2 regions of the Sediminicoccus rosea genome follow, and region 1 is predicted to be linked to the other one. Evidence: predicted binding sites of a transcription regulator. Region 1 holds the regulator's gene; the other holds the start of a gene.
The links. Region 1 encodes LexA, which represses DNA repair genes until DNA is damaged. Its sites were predicted from a motif close to TGTTCTANNTANGTTC; they were not measured.

Region 1 (11,102 bases):
CGCGCAGCAAGGCCCAGGCGTGAAAGATGTCCGCATCTGTTGCAGAGTTGATGTCATCCACCCCGCCCACCGGGCGGAAGCGCCAAGCCAGGAGGCGGTCCCCGCGGATGGCGAGATTGGCTCGGGTCCAGCGAAAGATGCGCTCGAAGGTGGGCCTGTCGTCATGGATGGTGGCGAGCAGCATTCCCCAGGCCTGGCCCTCGGAATGGGAAATTCCCGCATTGCCGTTATCCACGACCCGTCCGGAGGGAGCAACAAACCGTTGCTTGAAGTGACCCCATGGCGTTGGCGCCGCCTGGGGTTCGTGCGCAAAGCCCCCCAGACAGATGGCTGGCATGGAAAGGACGGCACGTCGGCTGAGGAAAGCGGGCATGCAGGTTGTTCCGGCAAGGCGTTAATTTAGCGTTAACAACCTATAGTTGTAATCGTCATCGCAATGACGTGGAGAATGGTTGAGTTGTGTTGATGCGCGCGTCGTCCACCCGCGGTCAGCCGGGGGCGGCGGTGGGGAATCCTGCAAAGGCGTAGCCTGCCGGCCGAACCGTCACGATGACGCCAGAACCGAGCTTCTGCCGCAGCTTGCAGATGACCGTGTCCACCGCCCGATCTCCCGGATGCAGCGGCCGCCCGAAAACGCGGTGGCAGAGGTCTGCGCGGCTGACAGCTGTGCCTCCCGCGTTCGCCAGTTCCTGGAGCACCCCGAACTCTGCCGTGGTGAGGCCGCAGGGGGTGCCATCCGTGCGGATCACGTCCCGCCGGGTTTCTGACAGCGCCCAGGTGTATCGGGGCAGCTCCGCGGCGGGACGCATGCGGCGCAGCACGGCGCGCATGCGGGCCATGATCTCGCGCTGCGGGACGGATTTGTGGACCTGGTCATCGGCCCCCATCTCCAAGTTGATGATCCGGTCCACTGGATCGGACATGGCGGTCAGGATGATCACGGGAACGCCGGACACGGCGCGAATGCGGCTCAGGACCTCGGTTCCGGTCACGTCGCCCAGGTGCTGCTCCAGCAGGATCAGGTCCGGGGCCTCAAGCTGCAGCCGAACAGGCAGTTCAGCCGGATCCTGAATGGAACTCACGCGGTAGCCGTGGCCGGTGAGGTACTGCGTGAGCCGGCGCAGATGCTCGGTGTCCCGATCCAGCAGCAGGATCCGCTCCGCGAGCGGCGCGGGCGGTGCGCCGGCCTCGCGCCGGCTGACCCGGGTCGTCTTTGCGCCCATCAGCGAGGCCCGGCCCCCGCGTGCCTGGATAGGCTCATGGAGGGATGGCGCCGCCTCGGGCCGGTTGGCCATGGAAGGCATGGCGTCACCCTCGCTCGTGCGCATGCCTTTCCTCCGTGACCGAGGGATCCGCCTCATGGAGTTCGCGTTCGAGCGCTGCCGTGGCCCTCTGCCAGGCGGTGAATTCGCGTGAAACCTCGCCGCCGGTCACGGCCACATGCTCGAGGCGTGTCGTCGCCTCTGCCGCCGAAGCGGCATCGAGTTCGCGCAGCACAGGCGCAAGTCGCCGGGCTGCGGCCGCGAGGCTGGTCATGTCCCCGCGTGCGGCGTGTCCTGGCAGCAGGTTCAGCCCGGTCCGCACCTCCTGCATGAAGCCGCGGATGATTGGCTCGGCCGCTGCGCCCATGCGCTCGCGAAGCCTTGCAGCACCATGGGCCAGCCCGTCGGCCGGGCCAGCCGACGCTTCTCCTCGCCGGCGTGTCACTTCGGCCAACTTGTCCAGCAGCTGGGCGCGGTTGATCGGCTTGGCCAGGTGCCCGTCCATGCCTGCTTCCAGGCAGGCCTCGACCTGGTCGATCATGGCCGAGGCACTGAGCGCGATGATGACGACATGGGCGGCCGGACCCTCCAGAGCGCGGATGCGGCGGGTCGCTTCCAGCCCGTCCATCCCCGGCATCTGCACGTCCATCAGCACCACGTCGTACTGCGTGCGCTGGACCGCCTCCACCGCCGCCATGCCGTCGGCCACCAGGTCCACGACATGGCCCGCTTTTTCCAGCATCACGCGCGCCAGGCTGCGGTTCACCAGGATATCGTCGGCCACCAACAGGCGCAGCTGGCGCGTGGCCTCGGGCTCGGCCGCGGGAGATGGTTCGGATGCGAGCGCTGCGTCGGCAATCTCGGGTTCACTGACCGCCGGCACCGGCAGCTCGACCCAGAACAGTGCGCCGCGGACGGGAGCGGAGTCACAGCCGATCCGCCCGTCCATGGCGGCCACGAGCTGTGCCGAAATGGCGAGGCCGAGCCCGGTGGAGGGTGCGCCCGGCTCGACCGGCGCACCGATCTGGCTGAAGTCGCGGAACAAGAGGCTCCGCTTTTCCTCTGGGATGCCGGTGCCCGAATCCTCCACCTCGATCCGGACCCAGCCGGGCCGGATCTGGCTCAGCCGCATGACCACGCGCCCGGCAGCCGGCGTGAACTTCACAGCGTTCGACAGCAGGTTCAGGAGGATCTGGCGAAGGCATAGCGGGTCCACAAGCACGGTTGCGGGAAGGGCGGCGTCCACGTCGAGCGCGAGGGCGATGCGACGGCGCTCCACCTCGGGCGCCACGAGGGCCGCGCACACCTCGGCAAGCGGACGCAGCGCTGTAGCGCGGGGCTTCATGTCCAGGCTCCGTGCTTCCGCCTTGGAGAGATCGAGCAGCGTGTTCACCACGTCCCGCAGATGCGCGGCCGCGTTGTAGACAAGGCCCAACTGCTCGCGCTGGCCTGTACCGAGATCGCTGTTCTGCAGCAGCAACTCCGCGAAGCCCAGCACGGCATTCAGCGGTGTGCGCAGCTCATGCGACATGCGGGCGAGGAACATGCCCTTGGCCGCCGAAGCGCCCTGCGCCATGTCGCGCGCAACGCTGAGCTCCGCCATGGCGCGCTTCAGCTCCGTGATGTCGGTGCGGATGCCCACGATGCCGCCATCGGGCATCGGGCGTTCCGTCAGTAGCAGCCAGCGCCCATCCGGGAGCAGGCGCTCGAATTGCAGCAGTTCGCCTCTGCGGCGGCGCTGCTTCAGATCATGGAGGAAGGCCTCGATCGCGGCCTCGGTCGGCTCGCCTTTGAGCTGCGGATATTGGCCGCGCCTGGCGCCTTCGCGAATGATGTCGTCGAACCGCGCCCCTGGCTGGATGAAGGGAGCGGAGATCCGGTACATGTCGCGGTAGCTGCGGTTGGAGACGACCAGCCGGTCCTCCGCGTCGAACATGACGAAGCCGTCCGTCATGCTGTCCAGCGCATCCTCCAGCTGCCGCCGCCAGGCAAGGCGATCCGCCTCTGCGCGGTCACGCTGGGCGAGCCACACGATCAGAGCGATCATGAGGGCGATGGTCAGCACCACGAACGCGGCCGAAATCATCACAGTGCGGTCGCGGTTGGCACGCCAGGCGGCCAGTGCAGCGTCCACCTCCATCTCGGTCGAGAGCCGCAGTGCCGGGTACAAGGTCTGCCATGATGTGCCGATCACCTCGCGCCCATCGAGGCGTGAAGCGTGGATGGCTGGGGTGGTCCTTTCCCCTGTGCTGGGGGCGAGCCGAAGCCCCTGGCTCTGCGCCGTGGCCGCGAGAATGGTGCCGCCCGCACGCTCCAGCCAGACCCGGAGCCCTGGAGTCTCGATCCCCGGCGCCATCAGGTTGGCAAGCATGGGAACCTGCACCTCGGCCACGCCATGCACGTCACCCAGGCCCGGAAGATGCAGCGGCCGTGCGAAGAAGACCGACCACTCGCCATTGGCCGCATTGCGGACCGGCTCGCTCACCAGCAACCCGCCGGCGCTGAGGCCTGCGCTGACATAGCCTGGCCCGATCGGAGCTGGGAGCGGACGCCGGCGCGAAGCCGGCAGAGCCGCCGCGATGGTGCGGCCAGCGCCATCCACGAGCAACAGATCACGGACGGCAAAGTTCTGGCTGTTGATATGGCGCAGTTGCCCGTTTACGCGCTCCAAATCTCGGCTTTCGGTCGTATTCGCTGCCGTCCCGGGGCTGCTCAGGACAGGCGCGAGCAGGGCGGGAAGGCTCGCGAGTGTAGCATCGACCTGAAAGAGCGTTCGGTTGATCGCGTCGCGGACGGCGTGCCCCGCGCGCTCGGTCAAGCCGGTCGCGCTCTCCATCGCTGTGCGGCGAGAGGCATCAAGCAATGCCGCGACCGCCAGGGCCTGTGTGAGGAGGAGCACGACGCCGCAAACGGCAATGCCGATGCGAAGGGGGCGGCCATGGGTCATTGTGTTGGCATCCCGGCGCGGATCCCGGTCGTGGCAGCGAGGCTGTCATTCCAGACGCGGGCACAGTTTTCGCCACAGCGGTCTAGCCAGCGCGGCAGTACCGTCTGGCGCACGAGGCGCTGGCGCATCTGCTCATCGGCGGCGCTGACCGGAACCACCCGCATGCGCCCTCGGAGGCCGCCCGTGCAATCCGCGTGACCGGCATTGCAGCGCAGCCCCTGTAAGGTGTCCTGCTCCGCCGCTGTCCAGATTTCCTCTTCCAGCGCGGTCAACCCGAGGCTGATCTGGCTACGTACCTCGTCGGGCAGGGCTGCCCAGCTTGGTCCGTGCGCGGCGAAGACGCTGACACCCCAAGAGAGTGCCATGGTGTGCACATGGCTCGTCACCTCATGAAGTCCGATCGAGTTGCCCGACAATGTGCCCGTGATGGCGCATTCCACCGTGCCCCTGCGGATGGAGCCGACGATCTCCGCGAAGGGAATGACGACCGGAAGGGCGCCGACTGCTTCCATGAGATCGGCCTGGGTGGCCGAGGAGGTTCGGACACGTCGGCCCACGATGTCGCCGAGGCCGGAGAAGGGACGGGCGCAGAAGAGCACCTGAGCCGGGTAGGCATAGACCGCGAGCACTTCCAGTTCGTGATTCTCTCGCAGGATGCGCGTGAAGACGGAACGGAATGCCTGCACATTGCGCCGCAGGTGGGCCATGTCCGGGTTCAGAGCCGCAAGGTCGGAGGCCATGAGTTCGGGCTCGTCGGCGCCCGCGATGGTGAGGATCAGTGTCCCGAAGGGCACCACGCCGACGCGCATGAGATGGATGAATTCAGAGCCCCGGATGCCGCTGCGGTCGAAGGGGGCGATCTCTGCCTGGACGCGTCCACCTGTCAGGCGGGGGACGCGCTCGAGCCAGAATGGGACCTCGTAACGGTCATATTGGGTCACGCCGGCGAGCCCGCCCACGATCTTGAGCTGGATGGGCGCCTCCTGCGCCGAGGTTGTCTTGGGCGTCACGTCGAGGGCGATAAGAAGGAGGATGGTGACCCCAATCCTGCAGATGCGCCGGAGCCTTCCTCCCGCCATCCAGCTTGGCTGCAACAAAGGCCCGGCGTGGCCCGGTTTGACGGTCATCTGCTGCCATCTCGGATTGTATTAAGGAACTCTTAACACGTTAAGGTTGTATCAGCGGATGGATGGCCGTTCCAGTCTTCGGTAGAAATGAAATGTTGAGTTTTGTAGTCAGATGTTGATGTTTCGCCCTTTGGTGCTGCCTGCACTGGAACTTAGACGGGTGCTTCGGGGATCGCCGAAGGAACGAAGCGCACAAGAATGCGAGGAAAAAGAGACTAAAAGAAGATTTTTTCGATAAAGCGTAGTCGGGGCACGATCGCGATCTGCGGTCAGGCTTCTCCCTGGCGAATCTGCTGCACCGTGAGGATGCCGTCGTGAGGAGCCTTCTCGGACTCGCACGGCTTCGCGAACCGTCAAACGGCCCCAGCCCCTTCCCCCGGGACGGCCTGTTCGACCGGCGGCAGGCAGCCAGGGTAGTTGGGCTTCTTGCCACTACTTCAGCCCACTGCATCTACTTCGGGGCGCCACGGGTCGCCCGGAGTGCCGGGGTGCTGATACGGAGAAATGCCCAACTCTTCCGCGATCCTCCGCCACGTGGTCAGTGAAGAAGGGCGGATGGATGGAGCGCGCCGGCGAGCCGCGCGCTGCACAGTCGGGATGGCAACCCACCGCTGCTTCATCCCCCGCGTGCAAGGTATGTTCAGTTCCGGAAGGTCGGAATAGCGGGAGGTCGTGCCAGCACCTGGCTAGGCTCGCATGTCGTCAGTCCACGTGGGAGGGCTTGTGGTCCACGTCCAACGCCGGGTCGACGGGATGCGAGGCGGCACACTGCGCTCACCCTTTCCCATTCAGCATCCGAAACACGGTGCCACCGATATGGTCGACCTTCGCCCGGACTGCTCTACAGCGCCTGCATGAAGGGGGAGCTGACGGGCTACTCGCCTCAAGGGGCGCAGCGGCTTCGAAGGAGAGGACAACTCATTTCGGTCACGGCAGCCACCTTGTCAGGCAGATCCGCTGACCCGATCGAGAACTGGTCCGCTCCTGCTGTTAGCTATTTTCGGTAGGACCGGATCAAGCCGGACAGGGTGCCCTGCACCTCGACCCGGTCAGCGCCGAAAATCTTGGTCTCGTAGAGAGAGTTGCAGGGCTCGAGCGCAATAGAATTGCCTCTCTTCCTGATTTTCTTCAGGGTTGCCTCGGCCTTGTCGACCAGGGCAACAACAATGTCCCCGTTCTCGAAGGTCGACCCGAGGCGGATGACCGCGATGTCGCCGTCCAGTATGCCCGCATCGCACATCGAATCGCCGGTGACCTTCACTGCGTAGTGCGGGCCTGCGTGAAGGATATCGGACGGCACGTCGATATAGGAATTCGTCTCGCCGATGGCCTCTTTCGGGCTGCCTGCGGCAATATTGCCTAGAAGCGGAATTTTATGGGCCCTGGTCTCCGAGAAAGATTCAATGAACGGATCAACGGATCGCAAAGATGAGATCGATTTATCTTGCCGGTCGCTACCCATTTTTTGCGTTGGGAGGCGAACCACTTCAAGAGCTCGGGCCCGATGGGCGCGTCGACGGAGAAAACCTCGTTCCTCCAATGCAGTGATGAGGCGATGCACACCCGATTTTGATCTGAGATCAAGGCCATCCTTCATCTCGTCGAACGAGGGGGAAAACCCCGTTGTCTCGAGATGCTGATGGATGAACATGAGCAACTCATGCTGCTTGCGGGTGAGCATGCTATGACAACTTCCATGGGTTGGCAGCACGATCGCGCTGCTAGCCGGTACAAACCATAAACATTCTGCTTGTTCTACAAAGGTTCTGCCGGCAGGTCAAACAGAGTTTTCGAGGCGTTGGCCGGGTCGGCCAGATTCAATCGGGCGCTACGGCGCGAGTTCTTGGGCTGATGCCGTTCCGTTGCTCGGTGACCGCCCCATCTCGCTGCTGCGAAGCGTACAATGCGCCCGGCGCTCGGGTGGAGCGCGGCTTCCCTGCCTCCGATCGCCCCTTTCAGGAGGCCGCGCAGATCACGGAACCGCCCGCCAATACCCGCCGGGCCCACTTCTACTCGGGTTGATCGTTGACGCGACACAATCGGTCCGCTGCGCCGGACACCCGGCTATGACGAAACGCAGTGGAAGTCGTCGCTTCTGCGTGATCACGGGCTCGGCGGCTGTCGTCTGATCCGTCTCCACCGGTCACCCACGGCGAGAGATCCGGCCTGCCTCCGGTCCTTGCCGACTGCGCCCTTGAGCGGTCGGTGTGACTCGGGCCTCAGCAGGGCTAGGACACTGGCTGCTCTTCGCTGGGCTGTCGGGTTGGCGCCATCTCTGTCTCACCGCGTCTCAACTGCGGCGGCAGCCCATGGAACAGCTACGGTGCATCGTTCAGAGGGATCTCCACATCGAGAAGCGGCGCGTGCTGTTGGGCGCCGTAGACATCCGTGTCTCCAAAGCCCCCCGCTGGCACAAGGCGTGGCAAGCTAGCCTTGAAAGCGGCCGCAGCGTCATAGGCCGTGAAGAGCACATCCTCTTCGGGCACGCCGTAGAGTCGAGCGAAAAGTGCCGGGTTCAGAACGCCCGTCGCCTTCACGCGGCGATAAAGCTCGTGGTCCTCGAACAGGACGTCGATCGTGACGATGAAAGGGCCGGCATTCTTGCTCTTGCAGACCTGCGCGATGTCACGGATGCGGGCCATGGTCAAACGCTCTCATACTCGATGGGGAAGATGGCGCAGGGGTCGTTCAGCGCCAACGTGTGGAAGACGCTGAAGCGGTAAAGGGGGCCCAATTCGATGTCGGATGGCGAGAAGGGAAAGGCCATGTTCCCCTCCTTGCAGAGCCTGCCCGGGAAATCAGCATGCAGCAGCGATGTCCGTGCCATGGCCAGGACGGCACTGGCGATTTCCTGCGTGCCGGCGACCACCTCGATCACGAAACCCAACTCGTGGCCGGTGACGGCGGGCGTTGGCTCCCAGCCGGCCATGACCCCATCCTTTCCGTAGACGCGAAGTGACATCCGCCAAGCCGAGGGCGGAACGCCGAAAGCTTCGGCCTTGGCCGAGACCTTGACGCGATGGACGGCCAGGTAGTCATCGATCTGACGGATCAGCACGGGGTCACGCGTGCCGCAGATGGTGATGGCGCGATAACCGTCGCGCTCAACCCCCTCCAGCTTGACCGTGTACTGCGCTGAAGGAACCCAGCGCATGCCGCTGACCTTCACTGCGCGGTCACTCACCGGCTCGAAGGTGACATCCGAGGTATCGAGCATGCCGCCCGGCTCCGTGTGGTGAATTGGGCTCGCGTTTTCATGCAGGGCAAAGTTGGCGACGGAGAGGGGCGTGCAGCGGCGGATCGGGTTGGGAGGCTCGCAGACGAGGTGATCGTCACGGAGGGTCACCAGCAGGCAGTCTGGCTCCTTTGGGACAGCCGGCTCGGCGCCGCACTCCAGCATCTTGCCGGCATACCAGGCGACGGCGGGCGGGATGCCCGCGCGCAACGCGACGGCAGCCCATTGGGCTGGGTCACTGCTGCGGCCGCAGAGAATCACTTGCGCACCACCATCCAGCGCACGCGCGATGGGCTCTGGACCCATCATGGCGACGATGCGTTCAGCGCGATCAATGGTGGCTGCGTCGAGGGGAGGCAGCTTGGCGAGCGCCTTGACGCGCCCCGAAGTGACGGCCTCGCGCAGCATGGCACGCTCCGGCTCGGCATGGATCAGCGCCATCCGAAAGGAGAGTTGTTCCTCGCGCGCGATCTCGCGGACCAGTGCCGCTGTGTCCTGCAGATGTGGCTCGCCGCCGGCGCCACCGGCGGTCCCGATGATGCACGGGATCTTCGCCGCCATGGCAGCCAGCAGCATCAGCTTGAGGTCGCGCTTCACCGAGAGGCGCGAGGTGAAGGAGGTGCCGGCGCCCAGGTAGTGCGGCCCCGGATCGGTGCTGCCGCCATCGGCGCCGATTGCATGCGGCGCCCGCGCCATCCCGATTTTCAGCGATTCCTCGGCATAGCCATAGCCGAGGATACCGCTGGTCGAGAGCATCCGAACTTCTGTCATGGCGCGCGCCGAATCAGACCGTCGCGCGTGGCCTGCTCCCATTTTGCGTCATCGGAGCGCATCAGGGCCTGCAATTGCTCCAGGTCCATCGGTGCTGCCTCGTTGCCGAGCGTGGCATAGCGCGCGCGCATGGCAGGCGTGGCGATGATCTCGTTGATCGCGGTATTGAGCTGGGTGGCGATCGCTGTCGGCAGGCGCGCCGGGGCGAGAATGGCGAACCAGCCCACGAAGTCCGTCCCCGGCACGCCGGCCTCGGTCAGCGTGGGCACCTCGGGCAGGTAGGGCGAGCGTTGCGGCGAAGTGACGCCGATTACACGCACCTGGCCGGAGGCGACAAGCGCCGCAGCCGTGGCCGGGCTTCCCCATGCGACAGGCAGATGTCCTGCCGTCAGGTCTGCCAGATAGGCGCCGCTGCCGCGATAGGGCACCTCGTTCAGCTCGATCCCGGCGCGGAGGGCGAATTGCCGTGCCGCGAAGGAGGATTGCGCGTCCGATGTTCCCTGGGGGACGCCACCCGGCTGGGCACGGGCCGCGGCGATCAGACCGGCGACGTTCTGGAACGGCGCGCGCATGCTGGCCATCATCACCATCGGGTACCTGGCGGTGATGGACAGCAGCGTGAAGTCCGTGACCGGATCGTAGGGCAGGGGCCCCAACTGACGGGCCATGATGTGCGTGCTCGTTTGAGCGCCGAGCGTGTAGCCGTCGGGCGCGCTACGGGCCACGGCCTCCGTGCCCACGATTCCGTTGGCGCCCGGGCGGTTCTCAACCACGAAGCTGCGGCCAAAGCGGGCGGTCAGTTGCTCGGCGATGGCGCGCGTTGTCACATCCGTGCCACCGCCCGCGGCGTAGGGCACAATGATCCGCACGCTGCGCGAGGGCCAGACATCTTGCGCCCGGGCGATAGTCGGCAGGACGATGGCTGCACCGAGTGCGGTGCGGCGTGTGAGGGTGGTTGCTGGCATCGTTTTTCTCCCGGTTCTTGGTTTCAGGTGCGCCAGTCTCGCGCATTCGGGCGCTTGAGGCCCAGGTTTTCGCGCAGCGTCGGGCCCGCATAGTCCTTGTGATAGAGCCCGCGACGCTGGAGTTCGGGCACCACGAAGCGCGTGAAGTCCTCGAAAGCACCAGGCGTGTGGGTCGCGGCCAGCACGAACCCGTCGCAGGCGCGGGTCGTAAACCAATCCTCCATCTGGTCTGCCACGTCCTTCGGCGTGCCCACGAAGTTCGGGAACTCCTTGATGGTGCCGCGGCCTGAGAAATGCACGAAGTCCCGCACGGTCGGGTTCGGCTTGCCGCTCAGCATCACCACGCGGTCCTTGAAGCCGGTCCAGGACATCTTCTGGAGTTCCTCGTCGGTGAACTCGCTGTCCAGGTCCTTGCTCGCAAAATCGAAATTCGTGACCTCGGAAAGCAGCACCAGGCCATCCACCGGCTTGGAAAGCTCCAGGATGGCTTCCCGCTTGGCCTCCGCGATCGCGCGCGTCTCGCCCACGCAGACGTAGCATGCGGGTGCGACGAAGACCTTCTCCGGGTCGCGCCCTGCTTCGGCCACGGCGGCCTTGAGGTCGGCATACTGCTTCCGACCAGATTCGATGTTGAGATAGACCACGAAGATCAGCTCGCCCCAGCGCCCTGCGAAGCGGCGCCCGCGGCCCGATTGTCCGGCCTGGATCAGCACCGGATGCCCCTGCGGCGAGCGTGGTACGGAGAGCGGGCCCTTCGAGCGGAAGTACTTGCCCTTGTAGTTCAGCGCGTTAACA
Region 2 (11,102 bases), 860 kb from region 1:
GGCAGGGCCTTGATGACGGGGCCGCGGCCATAGACCTCGCCCGGCGCCTTCAGCCAGCGGAAGGCGATGAAGGGCGCATCGGCGAAGCGGCCCTGCGCCACGAAGAGGGGCGCCTTGAGGCCGGGCGCGTCGAAGACGGCGGCGTAGCGGTGGCCCTGGCCGTCGGGCCAGACCGCCTCGATCAGGCGGTGCTTCACGGGCTCGGGCTGGTCCGCCTCGGCCGCCGCCTCGCGCTGCATCGCGGCGGGGATTTCGGCGAAGGGGAACCGGCGGAGCATTTCGGCCGTGCTGAGGCGCGCCTCGCGGAAGACGGTGTCGAGCCGGCCGGCAGGGCCTTCCTCCAGCACGGCGGTGCGGACCGGCACGGCGGTGAAGCGCAGCGCGGTGCTCTCGCCCGGTGGCGCCTCCTCCACCAGCATGATGCCGGTGCCGGTGATGACCAGGTCCAGGAAGGCCTGGTGCATTTCGACCGCGAAGTTGGAGCGGTCGAGATGCGCCTGCAGCGTCCCGGCGGTCCTTTCCAGCGCGGCGGCCTCGCTGGGTTCGGCCTGGCCCTGGGCGGGGGCGAGGCCGAACCAGCGCGACCAGGGTGGCGTGAGTTCGGCGAGAAGCGAGGCAGCGAGCTGCTCCGTCGCGTCGGCGGCGGTGGCGTCATAGAGGCTCGCCGCCTCGTGCGGGGCGGGCAGGACATGGGCGTAGGCATCGCGCCAATGGCCCTCATGCGGGCGGCGGCGGGCGATGGCGGCGTCGTGCCGGGCGAGGATCTGTTGCGGGGTCATGGCCGTCACTCGCCGAGCAGGGATTTGCGGGTGAGTGCCACGGGCAGCGGGGCGAGCACGCCACGCGCCGAGGTGGCGATGGTGCCCTGGATGCCCTGCCGGGCGCCGGCGCGGCTCTGCGTGCGCGCCGCCTCGGCCGCCTGGGCCGGCGGTGTGGCGACCGGGGCGGGCTCGGGCGAGGGGGCCGGGGCCTGGGGTGGGACCACCACGGGCTTCGGGGCGCGGAACAGGCCTGCCATGCGCGGCGATCTCCTTCTGGACGGGGGCGGAACGCCAAAAGGGCCGGCCCCTGCCGCCCGGGGGGCGGAGGAGCCGGCCCTGGAAGCGGCCGGTGCTGGAATGGGGGATGAAAGGGTGGTCCAGGGGGCGCGGGCGAACCGGGCTGGATGCAATTCGCCCCTTGGCAGAAGTCTTTTACGCCTAGGCCTTCGGCATTGTCAAGTTTTTTTTCCTAGATTCATTCATCCGGGTCAGGCCGCGGTGCAGGCCGGCCGGCGTGAGGGCGAAGGGCGCGTGCGGGCCCAGAACGGCGCGGCAGATGGAAACGCAGTTCAGCGGCATGCCGCGCAGGGGCGCGCCCAGTGCCGCTTCCTCCAGCGGGTAGGGGCCGAGGGGCAGCAACCCGGCGCGGCGGTAGAAGCCGGGCAGGTCATAGCCGGGGGGGACGGCCAGGCGCGCGAGCAGGAGGCGGCCCGAGAGCGGGTCCAGCACCATCCAGCCCGCCGCATCCTCGAGAGCGGCGAAGCAGTGCCGGAAGCCGGGACGGAGCAGGCGCTGCCACGCATGGTCGGCCCGCCCGGAGAAGACGATCCAGGCGTGCTGCGGCGGAAGGTGGCGGCGATGGGCCGGCCGCGGCGGGGGGCGTTGCGCGCTCATTCCTCGCGCGTCGGGCCAGGGCCGGAAAAAGGAATGATATCAGCGTCATGGACGCCGAGGCCGGGCGCGCCGGCGACGATACCCTTGACGCGGAGCGGCCATTCCAGCCGGCTCATCGCCTCCCGCCAGAGCCGGTGGTCGCCGCGCTCCTGCAGGTGGCGGGGGGAGGGCGCCGTGCCGCGCTCGCCCCAGAGGCGCATGACGCGGGCATGGGCCAGCTCGATCCGCCGCTGGCGGTAAAGCCGGTCCAGGCACTTGATCACGTCATCCGGTTCGCAGGGGCGTGGGGTGGCGCCCTTGCCGGCGGCGATGCGGGCCCCGTCGCGCCGCGCCACCAGCGCGGCCATGGTCCAGAACCAGGCATCCTCGGCGGAGGCGAAGGGCTCCGTCCGGGCGAGGGAGGCGAAGCGGGGGGCGTGGCTGGCCCGGGGGGCGGGGGGCATGGAGGCGTCCTTTCATGCGTGAGCTGGGGGCGGCAAAACGGAACATTTAGGGAACATAGCGGGATCACGAATTTGGTTGCAAGGGGAATGAGCAACATTTTCCTATTGCGCGATGACGTGACACCTATGATGGTCCTCACGCCATGCGACATGACGACATCTGGCGCGCGATTGATTCGCTCGCTGCCGAAAACGGGCTCTCCGCCTCCGGCCTTGCCCGCAAGGCCGGCCTGGACCCGACGGCCTTCAACCCCTCGAAGCGCATCGGGCCGGATGGCCGTGCGCGCTGGCCCTCCACCGAGAGCGTGGCCAAGGTGCTGCACGCGACCGGCGCCGGGGTGGAGGCCTTTGCCGCGCTGGTCTCCGGCCAGGCGGCGCTGCCCAGCCTCTCGCGCGGGCCGCGGCCTACGCGCCGCATCCCCTTGATCGGTCTGGCGCAGGCGGGCGGCGAGGGCTTCTTCGACGATGCGGGCTTCCCGGTCGGCGGCAGCTGGGACGAGATCAGCCTGCCCGAGATCAGCGACCCCAACGCCTATGCGCTGGAAATCTCGGGGGATTCGATGGAGCCCGTGTTCCGGGACGGCGATGTGGTGATCGTCTCGCCCGCCTCACCGGTGCGGCGGGGGGATCGCGTGGTGGTGCGCACCCGCCTCGGCGAGGTGATGGCCAAGGAGCTGAAGCGGCAAAGCGCCAAGCGGATCGAGCTTGCCAGCCTCAATCCGGCCCATCCGGATTACAGCTTCGACCTGCCGGATATCGCCTGGCTGCACCGCATTCTCTGGGCCAGCCAGTAGGGCGCGGCCTGGGGGCCGCTTCTTCCCGCGCTTACGGGGTGGGCTGCAGATCCACGTCATTCCCAGGCACCCGCATGCGGGCCCGCCTCGCGCTCGGGGCCGGAAAATGGCGCCGTCACGCGCGCCCTCTCCGGCCGCTCAGGCCCTGCCAGGCGGCGCGGCGGCCTACCGGAAGACGGGCACCGCGTCGTCATCCACGGGCGGCGGCGGGGGTACGTCGATCACAACCGAGGCCGGGTCCACCCCGGTGCCGCCATCCAGGAAGAAGGTCACGCTCTCCGGCCAGAAGATGACGATGGCGACCAGGATGAGCTGCAGGCCGAGCCAGGGGATGGCGCCCAGGTAGATGTCCTTCGTCAGCACGGATTTCGGCGCGATCGAGCGCAGGTAGAACAGCGCGAAGCCGAAGGGCGGGTGCATGAAGCTGGTCTGCAGGTTGATGCAGAGCAGGACGCCGAACCAGACGAGGTCGATGTCGAGCTTGGCGGCCACCGGCGCCAGCAGCGGCACCACGATGAAGGCGATCTCGAAGAAATCGAGGAAGAAGGCCAGGAAGAAGATGAAGATGTTGACGAAGATCAGGAAGCCCGTCTGCCCGCCCGGCAGGTGGCTCAGCAGGTGCTCCACCCAGTGGGAGCCGTCCACGCCCTGGAAGACCAGGCTGAACACCGTGGCGCCGATCAGGATGAAGATGACCATGGAGGTGATGCGCATGGTGTTGCCCATCGCCTCGCGCAGCAGCTTCCAGGTGAAGCGGCCATTCATCACCGCCAGCACCACCGCACCCACCGCACCCATGGCCCCCGCCTCGGTCGGCGTGGCGAGGCCCATGAAGATGGTGCCCAGCACGAGGAAGATCAGCGCGATGGAGGGGACCATGCCCTTCAGCACCCGGCGGTAGAGCGGCCAGCCGCGCGGCATCAGCGCCTCGGGCGGCAAGGGCGGGACCTTGTGGGGGGCGACGATCGCGACCACCGCGATGAAGGCGATGAAGAGAAGGATCTGCAGGATCGAGGGGCCGATCGCGCCCGCATACATGTCACCCACGCTCTTGCCGAGCTGGTCACCCAGCACGATCAGCACGAGGCTCGGCGGAATCAGCTGGGTGATGGTGCCCGAGGCCGCGATCACCCCGGTCGCGATCCGCATGTCGTAGCCGTAGCGGATCATGATGGGCAGCGAGATCATGCCCATGGCGATGACCGAGGCCGCGACCGTGCCGGTGATGGCGCCCAGCACCGCGCCCACGATGATGACGGCATAGGCGAGGCCGCCCGGGATCTTGCCAAAGAGCTGGCCGGTGCCCTCCAGCAGGTCCTCCGCCAGGCCGCAGCGCTCGAGGATCGCGCCCATCAGCGTGAAGAAGGGGATGGCCAGCAGCAGGTCGTTCGAGAGGATGCCGAAGACCCGCAGCGGCAGGTTGCCGAGATAGGCCGTCGTGAAGAAGCCGAGCTCGATCGAGAGGAAGCCGAAGAACAGCCCGACCGCGCAGAGCGAGAAGGCCACCGGGAAGCCCATCAGCAGGAAGAGGACGAGCCCGCCGAACATCAGCGGCGGCATGAGGTCGAGGGTCATTATTGTTCGGGCCGCTGGTATTCGGTGACGACGGCGACGCCCTCGACCGGGCCGCGCAGCAGGGCGAAGCGCTTGATCAGCTCCGACAGGCCCTGCAGCACCAGCAGGAAGAAACCGAGCGGCAGCAGCAGCTTGGCCGGCCAGCGGATCAGCCCGCCCGGGCTCGCCGAGCCCTCGTTGCGCATCAGGCTGTCGAGGAAGAAAGGCCAGGTCATCCAGGTGAGCAGGATCATGCCGGGCAGGAGGAAGACGATGATGCCGAAGATGTCCACGTAGAGCCGGCCACGTTCGCTCATCCAGCCATAGAGCAGGTCCACCCGGACATGCTCGTTGCGGAACAGCGTGTAGCTGGCGCCCAGCATCACCACCGCGGCGAAGAGGTACCACTGCACCTCGAGCCAGGCGTTGGAGGAGAAGTTGAAGCCGTAGCGGCTCATCGCGTTGCCCGCGCTGATGGCGCAGGCGAGGAGGATGCACCAATCGGCCACGCGGCCGAATTTCTCGTTCATCCAGTCCACGCCCCGGCTGAAGGCCAGAAGCACACCCATCGCCACCTCCCCGCCGGAATTGCGCCCTGCGCGCGCTTGCCATCCGCCATGCGCGCCCGCGTGACGCTCCCTAAACATGATTTTCGGCTTGTCCAGCCTGGAGTGAGGGCCCCCAGGGGCCTCGCCCTGGCCGCCGGGGCTGTTAAGCTCCTTCCGATGGCAAGGCGAATCGAACATTGGGCGCCCGGGGGCCGGCCGTGCTGACCCTTCTGGGCGGCTGCTTCCTCGCCTTTCTGGCGCTCTCGGCGCTGGGCGCTTCGGGGCGGGCGCCGCGCTGGGTCTTCCTCGGCAGCGCGCTCGCCAGCGCCGGGCTTGGGCTGGTGGGCCTGGCCGGGCTTCCCGCCACGGCGCTCGGGTTCGGCCCGCCCTGGGGGGCGGCGCAGGTGGCGGTGGATGCGCTGGCCGGCTGGTTCCTGGTGATCCTGGCGCTGGCGGCCGTGCCGGCCTGCCTCTTCGCCGCCGCCTCGCCGCCGCCGCCCCGCGCGGAGGGGGCCGCCTTCCCGCTCTTCCTGGCCGGCATGGCGCTGACCCTGATCGCGGCGGACGGCTTCACCCTGATCCTCGGCTTCGAGCTGATGTCGATCGCCTCCTGGGCCCTGATCGCGGCGCGGCACGCCACCGGCGCGGGGCGGCGGGCGGCGCGGCTCTACCTGGCCTTCGCCGCCTTCTCGGGCCTCTGCCTGATCGGCGCCGTGGGGCTGCTGGCCGGCGGCGGGCTCGGCTTCGCGGTGATGCGCGGCGCCCCGCCCGAGGGCTGGCGCGCCGCGGCCGTGCTGCTCCTGGTGCTGCTGGGGGCGGGGTCCAAGGCGGGTCTCGTGCCCTTCCATGTCTGGCTGCCCCTGGCGCACCCCGCGGCGGCCAGCCCGGTCTCGGCGCTGATGTCCGGCGCGATGGTAAAGATCGCCCTCTATGTGATGATCCGCCTGCTGTTCGACCTTTCGGGCGCGGCGCAGCCCGCCTGGTGGGGCCTGCCGCTGGTGGGCCTCGGCGTCGCGACGGCGCTGATCGGCGCGCTGCGCGCCAATCTGGAGCGCGACACCAAGGCCATCCTCGCCTGCTCCACGCTGGAGAACATGGGGCTGATGGTGGCGGCGCTGGGCCTCGCCCTCACCTATCGCGGGGCGGATCTGCTGCCGCTCGCCTCGGTCGCGCTGGCGGCGGCGCTGCTGCACGCGCTGAACCACGCGGCCTTCAAGACGCAGCTCTTCCTCTGCCTCGGCGCGGTCTACAGCCTGGCCGGCAGCCGCGACCCGGACCGGCTGGGGGGCCTGATCCACCGCATGCCCTGGGTGGCGGGCTGCGCGCTGCTGGGCGCGCTCTCGGCCGCCGCCTTGCCGCCGCTCTCGGGCTTTGCCAGCGAGTGGCTGCTGCTCCAGGCGCTGATCCAGGGCTTTCGTGTCTCCGACATGTCGGTCCAGCTCATCGCCGCCGTCTCGCTCGCGGCCGTGGGAATGGCCATCGGGCTGGCCGCGGCCGCCATGGTGCGGCTTTTCGGCCTCGTCTTTCTCGGTCGGCCGCGCACGCCGCGGGTGGCGGGCGCGCCGGATGCGGGCGGCATGATGCGGGTGGCGCTGCTGCTGCCGAGCCTGCTGACCCTGGCGCTCGGGCCGCTCGCGGCCGTGGCGCTGGGCGTGCTGGATGGCCCGATCCGCCAGGTGCTGGGGCCGCAGGCGGCGGCGCCGCGCTTCGGGCTGGAACTCGCGCTCGGCGATGGCGGCGCGCGCTACCTGCCGGGCCTCGCCGCGCTGCTGCTGGCGCTGGTGGTCGGTGGCCTCGTGCTGGCGGTGCGCCGGCGCTCGCCCCGCGCGCCCGCGCGTGGCCCGGCCTGGGACTGCGGCTTCATGCCGCCGCCGCCGCACATGCCCTTCGGTGATCCACTGAGCCAGGTGAGCGCGATGGGGCTCGGTCAGCCCATTCGCCGCAGCCTCGGGCACCTCGCGATCGCGCCGCGCGAATCCCTGCTGAACCAGCCGCCTGGCTCGCCCGCCGCCGCCCGGCTGCGCGTCGAGGGGCGGGATCGCGGATTCACCCGGCTGCTCTACCCATTGGCCCGCGCCCGCCGCGCCCTCTCGCGCGAGGCGGAGAAGCTGCGCGGGCTGAGCCTGCGCTTCTACCTGAGCCTGACCTTCGGCACGCTGGTCTCACTGCTGGCGCTGGTCGCCCTGCTGGAGCGCGGCTGATGGCGGTGCTGGGCAGCCTCCTCACGCAACTGCTGCATGTCGCGCTCATGCTCGTGGCCGCGCCGCTTCTGGTGGGCGTGGTGCGCTGGCTGAAGGCGCGCCTGCTGGGCCGGCGCGGACCGCACCCGATGCAGCCCTGGCGCGACCTGCTGAAGCTGCTGCGCAAGCAGCCGGTGCTGGCGGATGGCGCGAGCCTGGTCTCGCGCATCGCCCCCTATGTCGCGCTCGGCGCCACGCTGCTGGCGGCGGCGCTGGTGCCGAGCTTCGCCTTCGGCATGGCGCTGGCCCCGATGGCCGACCTGCTGCTGATCGCGGGGCTGCTGGCCCTGGCGCGGGTGGCGCTGGCGCTGAACGGGCATGATGCGGGCACGCCCTTCGGCGGCCTGGGCGCCGCGCGGGAGATGACCTTCGCCGTCTTCGCCGAGCCCGCGCTGATGGTCTGCGTCATGGTCTTCGCCGTGCTGATCGGCAGCACCAACCTCAATGCCATCGGCTTCGGGCTGGTGGATGCGCAGCTTGGCCTGCGCGTCTCGCTGCTTTTCGCGGCCGTGGCGCTGGTGGCGGTGGCCCTCGCCGAGAATGCCCGCGTGCCGGTGGACAATCCGGCGACGCATCTGGAACTGACCATGGTGCATGAGGCGATGCTGCTGGAGGCCTCGGGCCGGCACCTCGCGCTGTGGGAGATGCAGGCGGCGCTGAAGCTGCTGGTCTGGCTCGGCCTGCTGGCCACGCTCTTCGTGCCCTATGGCACGGCCGCGCCGGGCAGCGGCCCCTTCGCCTGGGGCATGGGCCTCTTGCTCTGGGCCGCCAAGATCGGGCTGCTGGCGCTGGCACTGGCCGTGTTCGAGAGCGCCATCGCCAAGATGCGCGTCTTCCGTGTGCCGGAATTCCTGGGCGGCGCGCTGATGCTGGCGCTGCTGGCGGCGGCGCTGATCTTTGTTTCCACGGGATTGGCGTGATGGGCTTCGGCGACACCTCCTACGATGTGGCGCATGTGCTGGGCGGCGCCATGCTGCTCATCTCCTTCGTGCTGCTCTACCAGCGGCGCATCTTCGCGCTGGTGAACGCGCTCGCGCTGCAGGGCGTGGTGCTGGCGCTGGCCGCGGTCTGGCAGGGGCATGTGCAGGGCGCGCCGCAGCTTTTCGTCACGGCCATCATCGCGCTCGTCGCCAAGGGGATCCTGATCCCGATCTACCTGCGCCGCCTGGTCGTGCAATTGCCGCCGGCGCGGCGGGCGGAACCCGCCTCGGGGATCGGCGCCAGCATGATCGCGGGCTTCCTGCTGGTGGGGCTCAGCATCCTCGTCGTGCTGCCGGCCACCGCCGGCGCGCGGGCGCTGGCGCGGGAGGACCTGGCCATCGCGCTCTCCGTCGTCCTCCTCGGCCTGCTGATGATGGTGACGCGCCGCACCGCGCTCGCGCAGATCGCGGGGCTGATGACGCTGGAGAATGGCCTGGTCCTGGCCGCCGTCGGCGTGGCCGGCATGCCGCTGGTGGTGGAGCTTTCGACGGCGGGCCTCGTGCTGGTCATCGCCGTCATCGCCGGCGTCTTCGCGCGCGTGCTGCATGAGCGCTTCGACAGCCTGGACACCTCCGTGCTCGATCCGCATCGCGGGGAGGGCACATGACGCTCTGGCTCATCCTCATCCCGGCGCTCGCCGCCGCGCTCTGTGCGGCGCTGCCGGCGCAGGCGGCGCGGCTCAACATCCTGGCCTCGGGCGTGACCCTGCTGCTCGCGCTGCTGCTGCTGGGCGAGCCCACGGGCACGGGCTGGCTGCGCGCCGATGCGCTGAACACGCCCTTCGTGCTGATCGCCGCCATCGTGGGCTTCGGCACTGCCATCTTCTCCGCCCAGGACATCGCGGGCGAGGGCTTCGACACCGGGCAGAACCGCGCCTACCACGCCGCCTTCCAGGGCTTCATGGCGGCGCATTTCCTGGCCCTGCTGGCCGACAACCTGGGCGTCATGTGGGTGGCGATCGAGGCGGGCACGCTCGCCTGCGTGCTGATGGTGGCGCTGCACCGCACGCCCTCCGCGATCGAGGCGGCGTGGAAGTTCTTCATCCTCTGCGGCGTCGGCATCGCGCTCGCGCTGTTCGGACTGATCGTGCTGGCGCTCGCCGCGCAACCGGTGGGGGGCCATGCCGAAGGGCAGCTCTCCTACGCGGCGCTTCGGGCGCTGGCGCCACAGGCCGATGCCGGGCTGCTGAACCTGGCCTTCGTCTTCCTGCTGGTGGGCTTCGGCACCAAGGCGGGCTTGGCCCCCCTGCATTCCTGGCTGCCCGACGCCCATGCCGAGGGCCCGACGCCGATCGCCGCCGTGCTGTCGGGCCTGCTGCTCAACGCCGCGATGCTCGCCATCCTGCGCGGCAAGAGCATCGTGGCCGCCAATCCCGAGGCGATCCCGCCGGGGACCTCCCTGGTCGTCATGGGCCTCGTCACGCTGCTGCTGGCGGGCTTCTCGCTCTGGCGGCGGCGGGATGCGAAGCGCCTCTTCGGCTGGAGCAGCATCGAGCACATGGGCATTGCCGCCATCGCCTTCGGCATCGGCGGCGTCGCGGGCCACATGGCGGGGCTGCTGCATCTCTGGGGCCATTCGCTGGTGAAGTCGGCCGCGTTCTTCGCCATCGGCCGCGCGGTGCGGATCAAGGGCGCGCAGCACATGGCGGCGATCGGCGGGCTCGCCACCTCGCATCCGGCGCTGGGCTGGGGCCTTGCGCTGGCCATGGCGGCGCTGGCGGGCTTGCCGCCCTTCAGCCTCTTCGCCTCGGAATTGCTGCTGGCCACCGCGATGGGGCGTGAGGCGCCCTGGCTGCTGCCGCTGCTGATCTTCGGCCTGCTGGTCGCCGGCACGGCGCTGCTGCACGCCATGCAGCGCCTCTGCTTCGGCCTTCCCACCCCGCAGCCCGCGCCGATGGCCGCCGGCCTCGCCACGCTGCTGCCGCTCTGGGGCCACCTGGTGCTGGCGATGGTACTGGGCTTGGCATTGCCGGGCGCGCTCTCGGCCATGCTGCTGGAAGCGGCGAGGGCGCTGTCATGACGCTGCGCGCCACCATCGAATCCGGCCAGCGCCTGGGCTGCACGCCCTGGCCGCGCTTCCTGCTGGATGCGCGGCGCTGGTCATCCCTCGCGCCCGCGCCGGGCGTCACGCTGCTGGGCCTCTGGGGCGAGCCGGGCTTCGCCCATGCGGCCTTCCTCGATGAGGCGCGGCTGGAGGTCCTGCTCGCCTCCGTCCCGGCGGAGGAGGGGCGCATCCCCGCCCTCTCGCCGCTCTGGCCGGCTGCCGCGCTGTTTGAGCGCGCGCTGATGGACCTCTGGGGCATCATGGCCGAGGGCGGTACGGATGCGCGCCCCTTCCTCGACCATGGCCGCTGGCCGCTGCTCGCGCCGCTCTCCGCCCGCCCCGCCGCCCGGGCGCCCGAGGCGACACCGCTCGAATTCCTGCCCGTGGCGGGCGAGGGCGTGCATGTCATCCCCGTCGGTCCCATCCATGCCGGCGTGATCGAGCCCGGGCATTTCCGCTTCCATGTGCAGGGCGAGATCATCGTCCGGCTGGAGGTGCTGCTCGGCTACGTCCACAAGGGCACGCTCTCGCTCATGCAGGGCAAGCCGCCGCGCGCCGCCGCCCGCTTTGCCGCGCGGCTCTCGGGCGACACGACGGTCGCGCATTCCCTGGCCTTCGCCCGCGCGGCCGAGGCGGCGCTGGGGGTGGAGGCTCCGCCGCGCGCCCTCGCGCTGCGCGCTGCGATGCTCGAATTGGAGCGGCTGCACAACCACCTGAACGACCTCGGCTTCATCGCCAATGACGCGGCCTTCGCGGCGATCCATGCCCGCTGCGGCTGGCTGCGCGAGGGGCTGCTGCGCGCCCAGCGTGACGCCTTGGGCCACCGGCTGATGATGGACCGCGT

Region 2: the regulator LexA is predicted to act here: its motif matches at 2,139-2,154, upstream of R9Z33_RS21020 (S24 family peptidase).

What each region holds. Positions count from the first base shown of each region.
Region 1 is NZ_CP137852.1:3,494,297-3,505,398, reverse strand. It holds gene R9Z33_RS16945 (glycosyl hydrolase family 8) at 1-337, opposite strand, end outside; gene R9Z33_RS16940 (response regulator transcription factor) at 489-1,328, opposite strand; gene R9Z33_RS16935 (response regulator) at 1,309-4,209, opposite strand; gene R9Z33_RS16930 (TRAP transporter substrate-binding protein) at 4,206-5,336, opposite strand; gene lexA (transcriptional repressor LexA) at 6,331-7,017, opposite strand; gene R9Z33_RS16920 (DUF4387 domain-containing protein) at 7,655-7,978, opposite strand; gene R9Z33_RS16915 (acyclic terpene utilization AtuA family protein) at 7,981-9,327, opposite strand; gene R9Z33_RS16910 (Bug family tripartite tricarboxylate transporter substrate binding protein) at 9,339-10,307, opposite strand; gene R9Z33_RS16905 (LLM class flavin-dependent oxidoreductase) at 10,331-11,102, opposite strand, start outside.
Region 2 is NZ_CP137852.1:4,353,711-4,364,812, reverse strand. It holds gene R9Z33_RS21040 (portal protein) at 1-779, opposite strand, end outside; gene R9Z33_RS21035 (hypothetical protein) at 785-1,018, opposite strand; gene R9Z33_RS21030 (hypothetical protein) at 1,200-1,655, opposite strand; gene R9Z33_RS21025 (hypothetical protein) at 1,652-2,098, opposite strand; gene R9Z33_RS21020 (S24 family peptidase) at 2,242-2,892, shown strand; gene R9Z33_RS21015 (TRAP transporter large permease) at 3,058-4,467, opposite strand; gene R9Z33_RS21010 (TRAP transporter small permease subunit) at 4,467-5,015, opposite strand; gene R9Z33_RS21005 (proton-conducting transporter transmembrane domain-containing protein) at 5,213-7,195, shown strand; gene R9Z33_RS21000 (respiratory chain complex I subunit 1 family protein) at 7,195-8,154, shown strand; gene R9Z33_RS20995 (hydrogenase-4 component E) at 8,154-8,822, shown strand; gene R9Z33_RS20990 (proton-conducting transporter transmembrane domain-containing protein) at 8,819-10,234, shown strand; gene R9Z33_RS20985 (hydrogenase large subunit) at 10,231-11,102, shown strand, end outside.